Regions from separate parts of the Enterobacter sp. ECC-175 genome, predicted to be linked through region 1. Evidence: predicted binding sites of a transcription regulator. Region 1 holds the regulator's gene; the other holds the start of a gene.

Region 1 (7,297 bases):
TGGAACCTTGCAGCCGGGCGGCAGAATGGTGAACATGATACCCTAACCTGACATACGTAAAAAAAGAACTTTGCCATGAAATTGAATACCCGAGCGCTATCTGCGCAATCGCCGAACAATAATCCCCCCATTGTCCTGGTTCACGGGCTTTTTGGCAGCCTCGATAACCTGGGCGTGCTGGCGCGCGATCTGGTGGTCGATCATGATATTTTGCAGGTCGACATGCGCAATCACGGCCTTTCCGGTCGCGCGGAGGAGATGACCTACGCGGCGATGGCGCAGGATCTGCTGGACACGCTGGATGCACATAGCCTGGAAAAAGCGACGCTCATCGGGCATTCCATGGGCGGTAAAGCGGTGATGGCGCTGACCGCGCTCGCGCCCGAGCGAATCAGCGGTCTGGTGGTCATCGACGTCGCGCCCGTGGATTACGACGTTCGCCGCCACGACGAGATTTTTGCCGCCATCAATGCGGTGACCGAGGAGGGTGTTTCCACTCGCCAACAGGCCGCCACCGTGATGCGCGAGCATCTTGATGAGGAAGGCGTGGTGCAGTTTCTGCTGAAATCGTTTGTTGACGGCCAGTGGCGCTTTAATGTTCCCGTTCTGTGGGATCAGTATTCTCACATTGTGGGTTGGGAAAGTGTTCCCGCCTGGCCGCACCCTGCCCTCTTTATCCGCGGCGGTAACTCGCCTTATGTCACCGACGCGTACCGCGACGCGCTGCTGGCGCAATTCCCTCAGGCGCGAGCCCACGTGATTGCCGGAGCTGGACACTGGGTTCACGCGGAAAAACCGGACGCCGTCCTGCGCGCCATCCGTCGCTATCTCACTGATACTGCGAATTGATTAAAAAGTCAGCGACTGGAAGGCTGCGGGCTTCCAGTCGTTGGCGTGTCGTTTTCGCTGATGTATGATGGCGCGCTTATCGCCCGGGCTTTAGCAGGGCGGCGTGTTTCCCCCGAAGTCTCAGAATCATGGCCAAAGAACAAACGGACCGTACGACACTAGATCTGTTCGCGAATGAGCGTCGACCGGGACGACCGAAAACGAATCCGCTCTCGCGTGACGAACAGCTGCGTATTAATAAACGCAACCAGCTTAAACGCGATAAAAATCGTGGGCTTAAGCGTGTCGAACTGAAGCTTAACGCTGACGCGGTTGATGCGCTTAACGAGCTGGCTGAAGCACGCAACATTAGCCGCAGCGAGCTGATCGAAGCGATGCTGATCGCCCAGCTTGATACGCTTCGCGCTAAAGTAAAAGTCTGAAAATCCCCCAAATCTCTCTTTTCATGTAGCACAGAGTGCAGTCCTGCGCGATAGCTGTTTCCGCAGGGTTGCGTGTTCTGCTATTATTGCCCTTATCCGTGGACAATTTGCGCCACCATACTATTAAGTTTCAAGAGGTTATTTTACTCATGGCAATCATCGGCATTTTCTTCGGCAGTGACACCGGCAATACCGAAAACATCGCAAAAAACATTCAAAAACAGCTCGGTAAAGACGTTGCCGATGTGCACGACATCGCCAAGAGCAGCAAAGAAGATCTCGAAGGCTATGACATCCTGCTGCTGGGCATCCCGACCTGGTACTATGGTGAAGCGCAGTGCGACTGGGATGATTTCTTCCCTACGCTTGAAGAAGTGGACTTTAACGGCAAGCTGGTCGCCCTGTTCGGCTGCGGCGATCAGGAAGACTACGCGGAGTATTTCTGTGATGCGCTGGGTACTATCCGCGACATCATTGAGCCGCGCGGCGCGGCTATTGTTGGCCACTGGCCAACCGCGGGCTATCACTTTGAAGCCTCCAAAGGCCTGGCTGATGACGACCACTTTGTTGGCCTGGCCATTGACGAAGACCGTCAGCCAGAACTGACCGCCGAACGCGTTGAAAAATGGGTGAAGCAGGTTCGTGAAGAGCTGAACCTGGACGACATCCTCAACGCCTGATATCCCTGCGGCGCGACTCCGGTTGCGCCCGTTGTCCAGGTCAAACCGATTAAATTAATTGCTACAAACTTTTAACTTTTCCGTTCAGACCTGTACAATATCCCCCTGGTAAAACGTGGGCTCCATCGAACAAGTTTGTTGGTGATACCCCATTTTTATAAGCATATTTTGCTTGAGACTTGCAGTTTTCATTTAGGCGTGGCAGTTCTATAATGAGACGCATTATCCCAAGTGCATTCTCTGTCACTTCTTCTTTTGAAGTGAATCGTTTAGCAACAGGACAGATTCCGCATGACTGACAACAATACCGCATTAAAGAAGGCTGGCCTGAAAGTAACGCTTCCTCGGTTAAAAATCCTTGAAGTGCTTCAGGGGCCAGACAATCACCATGTCAGTGCGGAAGACCTTTACAAGCGTCTTATCGATATGGGTGAAGAAATTGGCCTGGCAACCGTCTATCGTGTGCTGAACCAGTTTGATGACGCGGGCATTGTTACCCGTCATAATTTCGAAGGCGGTAAATCTGTTTTCGAACTGACTCAGCAGCACCACCACGATCACCTGATCTGCCTCGACTGCGGCAAGGTTATTGAATTTAGCGATGATTCCATCGAATCACGCCAGCGTGAAATCGCTGCGCGTCATGGTATCCGCCTCACCAACCACAGCCTGTACCTGTATGGTCACTGCGCTGAAGGCGATTGCCGCGAGAACGACCGCGCACACGACGCCAAATAATCCGTATTCATACTCTGAGCCAGCCGCGAGGTTGGCTTTTTTTTTGCCTAAAAAAGCCCGGTGGCGCTGCGCTTACCGGGCCTGAGGGGCTGTGACACCTTTGCAGGCCGGTAAGCGCAGCGCCACCGGGCGTGAATACAGCGCATTAGTTATTGTTGCTGCGAATTTCCTGCCAGATTTTATCGCAGCGCTTCGCCACTTCCTGATCGTTTCCGGTTTTACGCGCCTGGATGCAGGCCTGGTAATCCATCACGCGAACGCTCTCCTGCGTGGCAAACTGCTCGTGCGCCTTCTCTTTTTTCAGCACGTTCAGCACGCTTTGACAGGCCTCGATTTTTTCTGGCGAGCCTTGCGCGGTATTGATACAGGCGCTGTACGCCTCTTTTAGACGCGAATCCTCTTTCGGCCCCGGTGAGGTTGCGCAGGCCGCAAGCCCGGCGGTCATCACCGCGACAAGTACGATTTTCTTAAACATAGCCGTCTCCATTCCGGCGGGCCTTAGCCCGCCAGAGCGTTTATCAGAAGATAGTGAATGGGGCGATAACCATGAACTTCACGTCGCGCTCATCCTGGAAGATGTTGCCGTAACCACCGCCCCAGCTTGGGATATCGGAGTGGTTGTCGTACTGAGTGAAGTGCAGTTTGAACATGGTGCCCTTCGCACGGCCGTCCTGTACGGTGTACATCGCATCAAGGCTGTACGCAGACTCTTTGATTTTGTTGGACGCGTAGTCTTCACGCTGGCCTGCGGCGTTGATAAACCAGTCGGCCGGTTTTGCATCCCAGGCGTAAACATAGGACGCACCGACGGCCCAGCCCGACAGATCCCAGTTTTTGAGGTCATACATCGCCCCGAAGAACACCGCCTTTTCACCGTTGGCGTTAAAGTCTGAGCGGTTATCCCACCAGATGTCGAGACGACCGTTTGAGGAGGCGTAGGTTGGCGTCATGCGCTGCAGGAAGTAGCCCTGCTGCCCTTCCGCCTTCACCCACGTCCCTTCCAGGCGCAAATCCACTACCTCGGCCACCTTATAGCCAAAGGTCAGCGCCTGCAGCCAGGCCGTGCCGTCGTAGATATCATTAATGGTGTTGTTGTCGGCCTTATCGCGCGCCCCGTAGAACTGATAGCTGGTTGAAAGCGGAGAGCCCGCGACGTCAAACTTGTAGCTGGCTTTGGCAAAGTATTGATCGACAAAGCCTTCTGCCTGACCAAATGCTGCTTCAAGCACCAGATCATTCTTGAAATCGTATTTGGCACCGAGCGAGTGCAGGTAATCAACCTTAGTCTTGCGGTCGTTCTGGTAGAACTTGTCCATCTCAATGTGCCACGGCGCTTTGTACTCATTGGTCCACATGTAGGAGAAGCTCAACGCACCCGCATCACCGTAGTCAAAGTTCGCCCCGGCTTCCGCCCCCTGGTAAGTACCAGGCATAAAGCTCCAGTGCGGGGCTAACAGCGTTTGGCCGGTTGGCTGAATGTAGCCCGCGCGAGCCCACGCCGGGCCGTATTTAAATTTTGCCGCCGCTTTATACAGGCTGATACCGCTTTTATCGCCCGAATAGTCTTCATCGTAGGCTTTATTGCTGGAGGAGAAGGCAATTTCGTTCGGGTGGCCGCTGTCGCCGTTTTCCGCCATTTCAATCGCGGTAAATGCGGCAATATCCAGGCCGAACATGTCCGCCGCATAGCCTGACTGGAAATCAAGGTTGGCGTTCCATGTTGAGTGAGAGAGGTTTGTTTTGTACTTATCTTCAGCGACGTCTTTACGGTCACGTTCACGCTGCCAGTAATAGATCCCCCCGGTAAGGGTAGAATCATCGATAAAACCTGCTGCCTTAGCTTCTGGAGTCACCGCTAACCCCGACAATGCTGTCACACCGGCAATAGCCAGCGCCAGCGCACTACGTTTGCCACTGAACGTACGCATAGATTATTCCTCTTTGACGAATTAAAGCGCCTAAAACGGCGAAAATATAAAAGACCTAATGGTCAGGGGTAGTTAGAAATACCCTCGAATTAACTACCGTCTTTAGGTTATTTTTCGCGACGCGAATTATCAATGCTTTTTAGAAGGCAAAACTCAGGATTATGACGAAGTGCACATATTTAGTAGCTATTTGTAACAACTCAGATGAAGCGAGGATTTACAAGGCATAAGGGCTATTTTTACGCAATAACATGCATTATTTGCGTTTATTTTTTAAGCTCCATACCCCCTGTAAATATTACAACTTTATTTTAATAAAATAAGTAGCACGACATTGACCTGATTTTATCTGCGCGCGTGTAAGCTCATATCGTTAATGGCCTGATCGTTAAATAAAAAAACGCCGCTATAAGCGGCGTTTGTTTCTCATTGACCACTGCGGCGAAATTATTCGCCTGATTTAGCCCAGGTATCACGCAGGCCTACGGTACGGTTAAATACCGGTTTTTCCGCCGTGCTGTGGCGGCTGTCCAGGCAGAAATACCCTTCACGTTCGAACTGGAACGCTTTGCCCGCTTCAGCCGCTTTCAGAGACGGCTCAGCATAACCCTGCTTAATCACCAGCGACTGAGGGTTGATGACGGACAGGAAGTCCTCGGCCGCACCAGGGTTAGGTACGCTGAACAGGCGATCGTACAGGCGAATCTCTACCGGCAGCGCGTGGGCAGCGCTCACCCAGTGGATAACGCCTTTCACCTTGCGGCCATCGGCAGGATCCTTACTCAGCGTTTCCGCATCGTAAGAACAGAAGATGGTGGTGATGTTACCTTCCGCGTCTTTTTCAACGCGCTCGGCTTTGATGACGTAGGCGTTACGCAGACGCACTTCTTTACCCAGCACCAGACGCTTGTACTGCTTGTTCGCTTCTTCACGGAAGTCAGCGCGGTCAATCCAGATCTCGCCGCTGAACGGCACGTCACGGCTTCCCATTTCCGGCTTGTTCGGATGGTTAGGCATGGAGACCAGCTCGCTTTCACCCTGCGGATAGTTTTCGATAACCAGCTTAACCGGATCGATTACGGCCATCGCGCGCGGCGCGTTTTCATTGAGATCTTCGCGAATGCAGGATTCCAGGGAGGCCATCTCGATGGTGTTATCCTGCTTGGTGATGCCGATACGTTTGCAGAACTCGCGAATAGAAGCTGCGGTGTAGCCACGACGGCGTAGGCCGGAAATGGTCGGCATACGCGGGTCGTCCCAGCCCTCAACGTGCTTGTCGGTGACCAGCAGGTTCAGCTTACGCTTGGACATCACGGTGTATTCGAGATTCAGACGAGAGAACTCGTACTGACGCGGATGCACAGGAATAGTGATGTTATCCAGCACCCAGTCGTACAGGCGACGGTTGTCCTGGAACTCCAGCGTACACAGCGAGTGCGTAATGCCTTCCAGCGCATCGCTGATGCAGTGGGTGAAGTCGTACATCGGGTAGATGCACCACTTGTTGCCGGTCTGGTGGTGTTCAGCAAACTTAATGCGGTACAGCACCGGATCGCGCATCACGATAAACGGTGACGCCATGTCGATTTTGGCACGCAGGCAGGCTTTGCCCTCTTCGAAGCCGCCGGCACGCATTTTTTCAAACAGCGCCAGGTTCTCTTCCACGCTGCGGTCGCGGAACGGGCTGTTTTTGCCAGGCGCCGTCAGCGTACCGCGATACTCGCGGATTTCGTCAGCGGACAGTTCGTCGACATACGCCAGACCTTTGTTGATCAGCTCCACCGCGTAGGCATACAGCTGATCGAAATAGTTAGAGGAGTAGCAGATGTCGCCTGACCAGTTAAAGCCCAGCCATTGCACGTCGTTTTTAATTGACTCAACGTATTCGATGTCTTCTTTTGCGGGGTTTGTGTCATCGAAACGCAGGTTGCATTGGCCCTGATAGTCTTGCGCAATGCCGAAGTTCAGGCAGATAGATTTCGCGTGACCAATGTGCAGGTAGCCGTTTGGCTCCGGCGGGAAACGCGTATGAACCGTGGTGTGCTTACCACTGGCCAGATCTTCATCGATGATCTGACGAATAAAGTTACTCGGGCGGGCTTCAGCCTCACTCATCGTGGATTCCTCAAAAGCGTAAACAACGTATAACGGCATATGATCTTATAAGCCGGACGTAGTGACAACCCTTAAAACGTCTCTGAAGAAAATAATGGGGGCATTTACAGCAAAAAAAAGCGGCGGAGGTTATCCCCCGCCGCTTAAGGCATGAACTCTACTCAGGAGCGATTACTTGCCTTTAATCTCATACAGCGGCGTTTGGCCCGCAACAACCTGACCTTTAGCCTGAATCACCAGGCCGCTGAAGTCGTCGATGTTGCTGCACACAACCGGGCTGATCATGGAGCGCGCGTTGGCGTTCAGGAAGTCCAGATCCATTTCCAGAACCGGCTGGCCTGCCACCACTTCCGCGCCCTCTTCCACCAGGCGAGTAAAGCCCTGACCGTTCAGCGCCACGGTATCGATACCCATATGGACAACGATTTCCGCGCCTTTTTCAGTCTCAAGGCAGAACGCGTGGTTGGTGTTGAAGATTTTCACGATGGTACCGGCAGCCGGAGACACCACGGTTTTATCCGTTGGTTTCACCGCCACGCCGTCACCGACCGCTTTGCTGGCGAAC
Region 2 (7,297 bases), 600 kb from region 1:
CATATTTTCTTATAAAGGCGTTTTTATACAACACGTTATGCATGCTGTTTTTTATCGGTCAAGGTTGGGATATATTGTACAAGCTTCAGCTGCAGGAGAGAGTTGTACAAAGGATAATGAAGGGGCTGAAATGACGATAAATCATTGAGATGTAAATTATTTGTTAGGCAATTAATATGCTATAACAGAATGTAACCCACACGTTTTATCGTCCACACCTAACCCCAGGAATAGCATGCTCACGACCATCATTTACCGCAGTCATATCTGCGATGACGTGCCTGTGAAAGCACTCGAAGACATGGTAGCTGCTGCAAATCATCATAATCGACATGAAAATGTCACAGGGATTTTGTTATTCAACGGCACGCATTTTTTTCAGCTGCTTGAGGGTCCCGCGGAGAGTGTGACGGCTATCTATCAGCATATTTGCTGCGATCCGCGCCATCACAACGTGGTTGAGCTGTTACGAGATCACGGTCCGTCGCGCCGCTTCGGTAACGTCGGCATGGAGCTTTTCGATCTGCGGCATTACGACAGGGATGACGTGCTTCAGAGCGTGCTGGATAAGGGCACGACGAAATACCAGATGACCTATAACGATCGCGCCCTGCAGTTTTTCCGCACCTTCGTTGAGGCGACTGAAAAAGCGAACTATTTCGAGCTGCCTCCGGCGGATTCGTGGGAATTTATTTCCGAAGAAACGGCGCTTTCCGCGCAGCCGGAGGTTGTCGCGCCCGGCGCCGACTGTAGCTTCGCCTTCCAGCCCATCGTGGACCCGTTTATGCAGGAGGTGGTCTCATGGGAAGCGCTTATCCGCACGCCTGGCGGTGAATCACCGGGGGCCTATTTTGATGCCTTACCGCGTGAAGAACTGTACGAACGGGATCTGAAAAGTAAGCAGGTCGCGCTGTCGATGGCCAGCGCGCTGGGCCTACAGGACCAGACGTTATCTCTCAACCTGCTGCCGATGACGCTGGTGAACGTCCCCAGCGCCGTGGATTTCCTGCTCACGGCGATAGAAGCAAACGGCTTCGTGCCGGAGCAAATCGTGGTGGAATTTACCGAAAGCGAAGCCATATCTCGCTTCGAGGAGTTTACCAGCGCCGTCAGGCAGCTTAAAAGCGCGGGCATCAGCGTGACCATCGATCACTTTGGTGCGGGGTTCGCCGGGCTACAGCTGCTGGCGCAGTTCCAGCCGGACAGAATCAAGATCAACCGCGACTTGATTATGGACGTCCATAAGAGCGGCCCGCGGCAGGCGATTATTCAGGCGATCATCAAGTGCTGCGCGTCGCTGGAAATTCAGTTTTGCGCCGTCGGCGTGGAGAAAGCCGAAGAGTGGATGTGGCTGGAGTCGGCGGGCATTTCTCAGTTTCAGGGCCATCTGTTTGCCAGCCCGCGCCTGGGAGGCATTCCGGCTATAGCCTGGCCCGAGAAAAAGTTCGGATTTTAATGAGGTTGTACACATTGATGACGGCTTAGCTGTACGTGACGTCAAATTTATACAACAATGTATTAACGAGTGAATGGTTTTTTGCACCATTCACTTGTCCCTGAGTGAGGTATTGGTTATACAAAAGCGTTGTACAATCTGATAAGGTTGGTTCGGTTGGGTATGGAAGTGTTAAGCGTGAGGGAGTTAATGGCCTATTACAGTATCGGTGAAGTCGCCGAACGATGCGGTATCAACCCCGTTACGCTGCGTGCCTGGCAGCGTCGCTACGGGTTATTGAAACCCCAGCGCAGCGAGGGGGGCCATCGTCAGTTTGACGATGAGGATATCCTGCGCATTGAAGAGATCAAGCGCCTGATGAAGTCCGGCATATCGGTCGGAAAAGTGAAAGCGCTGTTGGGAAACAGCGAAGTGTTGACCCAGGGCAGTTGGGCAACGCTGCAGGAAGAGATGATGACCGTCCTGCGCTACGCAAACCCTGCGAAGCTTCGCGCGAAGATCGGCGAATTCCGCCGGGACCACGCGATGGATGTGCTTATCGATAACATTATCACCCCGGTTCGTCAGCGAATGAATCAGGACCAGAACACGGTGCGCCACATGGCGAGCCTGCTCGACGGTGTGCTGATTGAGTTTGCCATTGCAAGCCTGACGGAATCACGTAAAAAAGCCGGAAAAGACGCCCTGCTCATCGGCTGGGAGTGCGACGATCGTACGCATCTCTGGCTTGAAGCCGCCCGTCTTGCGCAAAAAGGCTGGCACATCGACGTGCTGGCAGACCCTATTGATTCACCGCGTCCGGAGCTCTTCCCCGGGCAAAAAATCTTCGTCTGGACGGGAAAACCGATGACGCCTCGCCAGCAGGAACAGCTCGACCACTGGCGGGAACAGGGTTTTGCTATAGCGTTTCATCCAGCACTGTAACGGGGTCCGAAAGGGCCTTTTGTATTTTTTCCTCTCATTCCCTCATTTCGTGACGTTAACGTTCGCTGCCATCAATCATCTATTTCAAAAATAGGCATTTTCGATGCATATTTTGTCTTTCACCATTACCGTCTCTTTCTGTAAATAAAATGCATTATCTATCAATGTATTGAACAAATAATTCCATCCCAGCCTTATCTCCGTACAGGGTCTATGCTTAGTAAAAGGTGCCAAAAAGGGCGGTTAAGCACAAAGCCCCTGCTGTCAGGGGGTTGAAGTGATAATCGTTATCACTAACATGGTGTTATGCCCCTGTGGCTCTCGACATGAGGTGGAACTATGGAATTGCATTCAGAAACCTTTAACCCTGCCGACTTTGCCTGGCGTGGCCTTACGCTCACGCCAGCGGCAGCGGCACATATACACGAGCTGGTGGCGAAGAAGCCGGAGATCCTCGGCGTGCGCCTGGGCGTTAAGCAAACTGGCTGCGCGGGCTTTGGCTATGTTCTTGATACGGTCACCGAGCCTGAAAAAGACGATTTAGTCTTCGAAACCGACGGCGCAAAGCTGTACGTGGCGCTGCAGGCGATGCCCTTCATTGACGGAACCGAAGTCGATTACGTGCGCGAAGGCTTAAATCAGCTTTTCAAATTTCATAACCCGAAAGCCCAGAACGAATGCGGCTGCGGCGAAAGCTTTGGGGTATAGGCGGTACTATGTCTCGACAGACTGAAGCAACTGACGATGTAAACACCTGGAGCGGCGGACACCTCAACTATAAAGAGGGTTTTTTCACACAGGTGCAAACCGACGAGCTGGCGAAGGGCATTAACGAGGACGTCGTCCGCGCGATTTCGGCCAAGCGCAACGAGCCGGAGTGGATGCTCGAGTTTCGCCTGAGCGCGTTTCGCGCCTGGCTGGAAATGGAAGAGCCCCACTGGCTAAAAGCGCACTACGATAAGCTCAACTATCAGGACTATAGCTATTACTCCGCGCCGTCCTGCGGCAGCTGTGACGATACCTGCGCCTCGCAGCCCGGCGCGGTCCAGCAAACGGGTGCCGAAAACAGCTTCCTGAGCAAAGAGGTTGAAGAGGCTTTCAACCAGCTGGGCGTTCCGGTACGTGAAGGCAAAGAAGTCGCGGTAGACGCCATTTTTGACTCCGTGTCGGTGGCGACGACCTATCGAGAAAAGCTGGCGGAGCAGGGGATCATTTTCTGCTCGTTCGGCGAGGCGATCCACGATCACCCCGAGCTGGTGAAAAAGTACATCGGCACCGTGGTGCCGAGCAACGACAACTTCTTCGCGGCGCTCAACGCGGCTGTGGCTTCTGACGGGACGTTTATTTACGTGCCGAAAGGCGTGCGCTGCCCGATGGAGCTTTCCACCTATTTCCGCATCAACGCGGAAAAAACGGGCCAGTTCGAGCGCACGATCCTCGTCGCCGATGAGGGCAGCTACGTGAGCTACATCGAAGGGTGCTCCGCGCCGGTGCGCGACAGCTATCAGCTGCACGCGGCGGTGGTGGAGGTCATCATCCATAAAGATGCCGAAGTGAAATACTCCACGGTGCAGAACTGGTTCCCCGGGGACGGGAATACCGGCGGCATCCTCAACTTCGTCACCAAGCGCGCGCTGTGCGAGGGCGAAAACAGCAAGATGTCCTGGACCCAGTCGGAAACCGGCTCGGCCATTACCTGGAAATACCCTAGCTGTATTCTGCGCGGGGACAATTCCATCGGCGAGTTTTACTCGGTGGCGCTGACCAGCGGCCATCAGCAGGCGGATACCGGCACCAAGATGATCCACATCGGTAAAAACACCAAATCCACGATTATCTCGAAAGGGATCTCCGCCGGGCACAGCCAGAACAGCTATCGCGGGCTGGTGAAAATCATGCCGACGGCCACCAACGCGCGTAACTTTACGCAGTGCGATTCGATGCTGATTGGCGCGGACTGCGGGGCGCATACCTTCCCGTACGTCGAGTGCCGTAATAACACGGCCCAGCTCGAGCACGAGGCCACCACCTCGCGGATTGGGGAAGATCAGCTCTTCTACTGCCTGCAGCGCGGGATCAGCGAAGAAGATGCGATTTCAATGATTGTGAACGGCTTCTGTAAGGACGTGTTCTCTGAACTGCCGCTGGAATTTGCCGTTGAAGCTCAGAAACTCCTCGCCATTAGTCTTGAACACAGCGTCGGTTAAGGAAAGCACATGTTAAGCATTAAAGATTTACAGGTTGGCGTCGACGATAAAGCGATCCTGCGCGGCCTCAATTTTGACGTCAAGCCGGGCGAAGTCCACGCCATCATGGGACCAAACGGCTCCGGGAAAAGCACGCTTTCAGCGACCCTGGCGGGACGGGAAGATTACGAAGTGACCGGCGGTTCGGTTGAGTTCAACGGTAAAGATCTGCTGGAGATGTCGCCGGAAGATCGCGCGGGCGAGGGCATTTTTATGGCCTTCCAGTACCCGGTGGAAATTCCCGGCGTCAGCAACCAGTTCTTCCTGCAAACCGCGCTGAACGCGGTGCGCAAATACCGCGGCCTTGAGGCGCTGGACCGCTTTGACTTCCAGGACCTGATGGAAGAGAAGATCGGGCTGCTGAAGATGCCGGAAGATCTGCTGACCCGCTCGGTGAACGTCGGCTTCTCCGGCGGCGAGAAAAAGCGTAACGACATTCTGCAGATGGCGGTGCTGGAGCCTGAGCTGTGCATCCTCGACGAAACCGACTCCGGGCTGGACATCGACGCCCTGAAGATTGTCGCCGATGGCGTAAATTCTCTTCGCGACGGCAAGCGCTCGTTCATTATCGTCACCCACTACCAGCGTATTCTGGACTATATCAAGCCGGACTACGTCCACGTGCTCTACCAGGGCCGCATTGTGAAATCCGGTGATTTTACGCTGGTGAAACAGCTGGAGGAGCAGGGCTATGGCTGGCTTACCGAACAGCAGTAATGCGCTCCAGCAGTGGCACCGCCTGTTTGAAGCGCAGGGCGTTGCCCGTTCTGAACAGGCCCAGCAGCACCTGCAGCAGATGCTGCGTCTGGGCCTGCCCACGCGCAAGCATGAGAACTGGAAATACACGCCGCTGGACGGCCTGCTGAACGGTGAGTTTGTCACCCGGCGGGCAGCGATCGGCCCGTCCCAACGCGACGCGCTGGCGCTGAACGTGGACGCGGTGCGGCTGGTCTTTGTCGACGGCGTCTATTCCCCCGAGCTGAGCGACGACGCGCGGGAGAGCGGGTTCGAAATTGCGATTAACGACGAGCGCCAGAGCCTGACCGCCGCCGTTCAGCCCGAGGTGTTCCTGCACCTCACCGAGAGCCTCGCGCAGACGGTCACGCATATTTGCGTGAAGCGCAACCAGCGCCCGACGAAGCCGCTGCTGCTGCTGCACATCACGCAGGGGCTGGAGGGCGACGAGATCAACACGGCGCACTATCGCCACCATCTTGAGCTGGCAGAGGGCGCGGAGGCGACGGTGATTGAGCATTACGTCAGCCTCAACGAGGTCCGCCACTTTACCGGTTCGCGTCTCACCATGAACGTGGCGGCCAACGCCCAGCTACACCACATCAAGCTGGCGTTTGAAAACCCGGCGAGCCACCACTTCGCCCACAACGACATCGTGCTGGGCCAGGACGCCGCGGCCTATAGCCACAGCTTCCTGCTCGGCGGCGCGGTGCTGCGCCACAATACCAGCACCCGGCTAAACGGCGAAAACACCACGCTGCGCGTCAACAGCCTGGCGATGCCGGTTAAATCGGAAGTGTGCGACACGCGCACCTGGCTTGAGCACAACAGGGGCTACTGCAACAGCCGCCAGCTGCATAAAACCATCGTCAGCGACAGGGGCCGCGCGGTGTTCAACGGCCTGATCAACGTGGCACAGCACGCCGTTAAAACCGACGGGCAGATGACCAACAACAACCTGCTGCTGGGGCGCCTGGCGGAAGTGGATACTAAACCGCAGCTGGAAATCTACGCCGATGACGTGAAGTGCAGCCACGGCGCAACGGTTGGGCGTATTGACGACGAACAGATGTTCTACCTGCGTTCGCGCGGTATTGACAGGCGGTCGGCGCAGAAGATGATTATCTACGCCTTTGCGGCCGAGCTGACGGAAGCGCTGCGGGACGGCGAGTTGAAACAGCAGGTGCTGGCGCGCATTGGCCAGCGTCTGCCTGGAGGCGATGCATGAGTTTTCCGGTAGAGAAAGTCCGGGCAGATTTTCCGGTTCTGGCCCGTGAGGTAAACGGCCTGCCGCTGGCGTATCTCGACAGCGCGGCCAGCGCGCAGAAGCCGAATCAGGTGATAGAGGCGGAAGCGGAGTTTTATCGCCACGGCTATGCCGCGGTGCACCGGGGCATTCACACCCTGAGCGCCGAGGCGACCCGGCGCATGGAGAACGTGCGCACCCAGGCGGCGGCTTTCCTCAACGCGCGCTCGCCGGAGGAGCTGGTTTTCGTGCGCGGCACCACGGAGGGCATCAACCTGGTGGCCAACAGCTGGGGCAGCGCGCAGGTCCGCGCGGGCGATAACATCATCATCACCCAGATGGAGCACCACGCGAACATCGTTCCGTGGCAGATGCTCTGCGAACGCACCGGCGCGCAGCTGCGAGCGATCCCGCTGAATCAGGACGGCACGCTGCAGCTTGAGCAGCTTGATGCCCTGCTGGACGAGCGTACGCGGCTGGTTGCCGTGACGCAGGTCTCTAACGTGCTGGGCACCGAAAACCCGGTGGCGGAGATTATCGATAAAGCACACCGGGCGGGCGCGAAGGTGCTGATTGACGGCGCGCAGTCGGTGATGCACCACGCGGTGGACGTTCAGGCGCTGGACTGTGATTTTTACCTCTTCTCCGGGCATAAGCTCTACGGGCCGACCGGCATCGGCGTGCTCTACG

What was found. Region 1 encodes Fur, which represses iron uptake genes when iron is present. Its sites were predicted from a motif close to ATAATAATGAGAACNACTATCAA; they were not measured.
Region 2: a site for Fur is predicted at 2,658-2,680, ahead of sufA (Fe-S cluster assembly scaffold SufA). Genes of this name have one in related genera too.

What each region holds. Positions count from the first base shown of each region.
Region 1 is NZ_CP143776.1:1,886,559-1,893,855, reverse strand. Features, by position in the region: gene ybfF (esterase) at 76-849, shown strand; gene ybfE (LexA regulated protein) at 978-1,271, shown strand; gene fldA (flavodoxin FldA) at 1,421-1,951, shown strand; gene fur (ferric iron uptake transcriptional regulator) at 2,243-2,689, shown strand; gene chiQ (ChiQ/YbfN family lipoprotein) at 2,835-3,164, opposite strand; gene chiP (chitoporin) at 3,208-4,617, opposite strand; gene glnS (glutamine--tRNA ligase) at 5,065-6,732, opposite strand; gene nagE (PTS N-acetyl glucosamine transporter subunit IIABC) at 6,904-7,297, opposite strand, start outside.
Region 2 is NZ_CP143776.1:2,490,624-2,497,920, forward strand. Features, by position in the region: gene V1599_RS11790 (diguanylate phosphodiesterase) at 236-1,456, shown strand; gene V1599_RS11795 (MerR family transcriptional regulator) at 1,646-2,380, shown strand; gene sufA (Fe-S cluster assembly scaffold SufA) at 2,720-3,088, shown strand; gene sufB (Fe-S cluster assembly protein SufB) at 3,097-4,587, shown strand; gene sufC (Fe-S cluster assembly ATPase SufC) at 4,597-5,343, shown strand; gene sufD (Fe-S cluster assembly protein SufD) at 5,318-6,589, shown strand; gene sufS (cysteine desulfurase SufS) at 6,586-7,297, shown strand, end outside.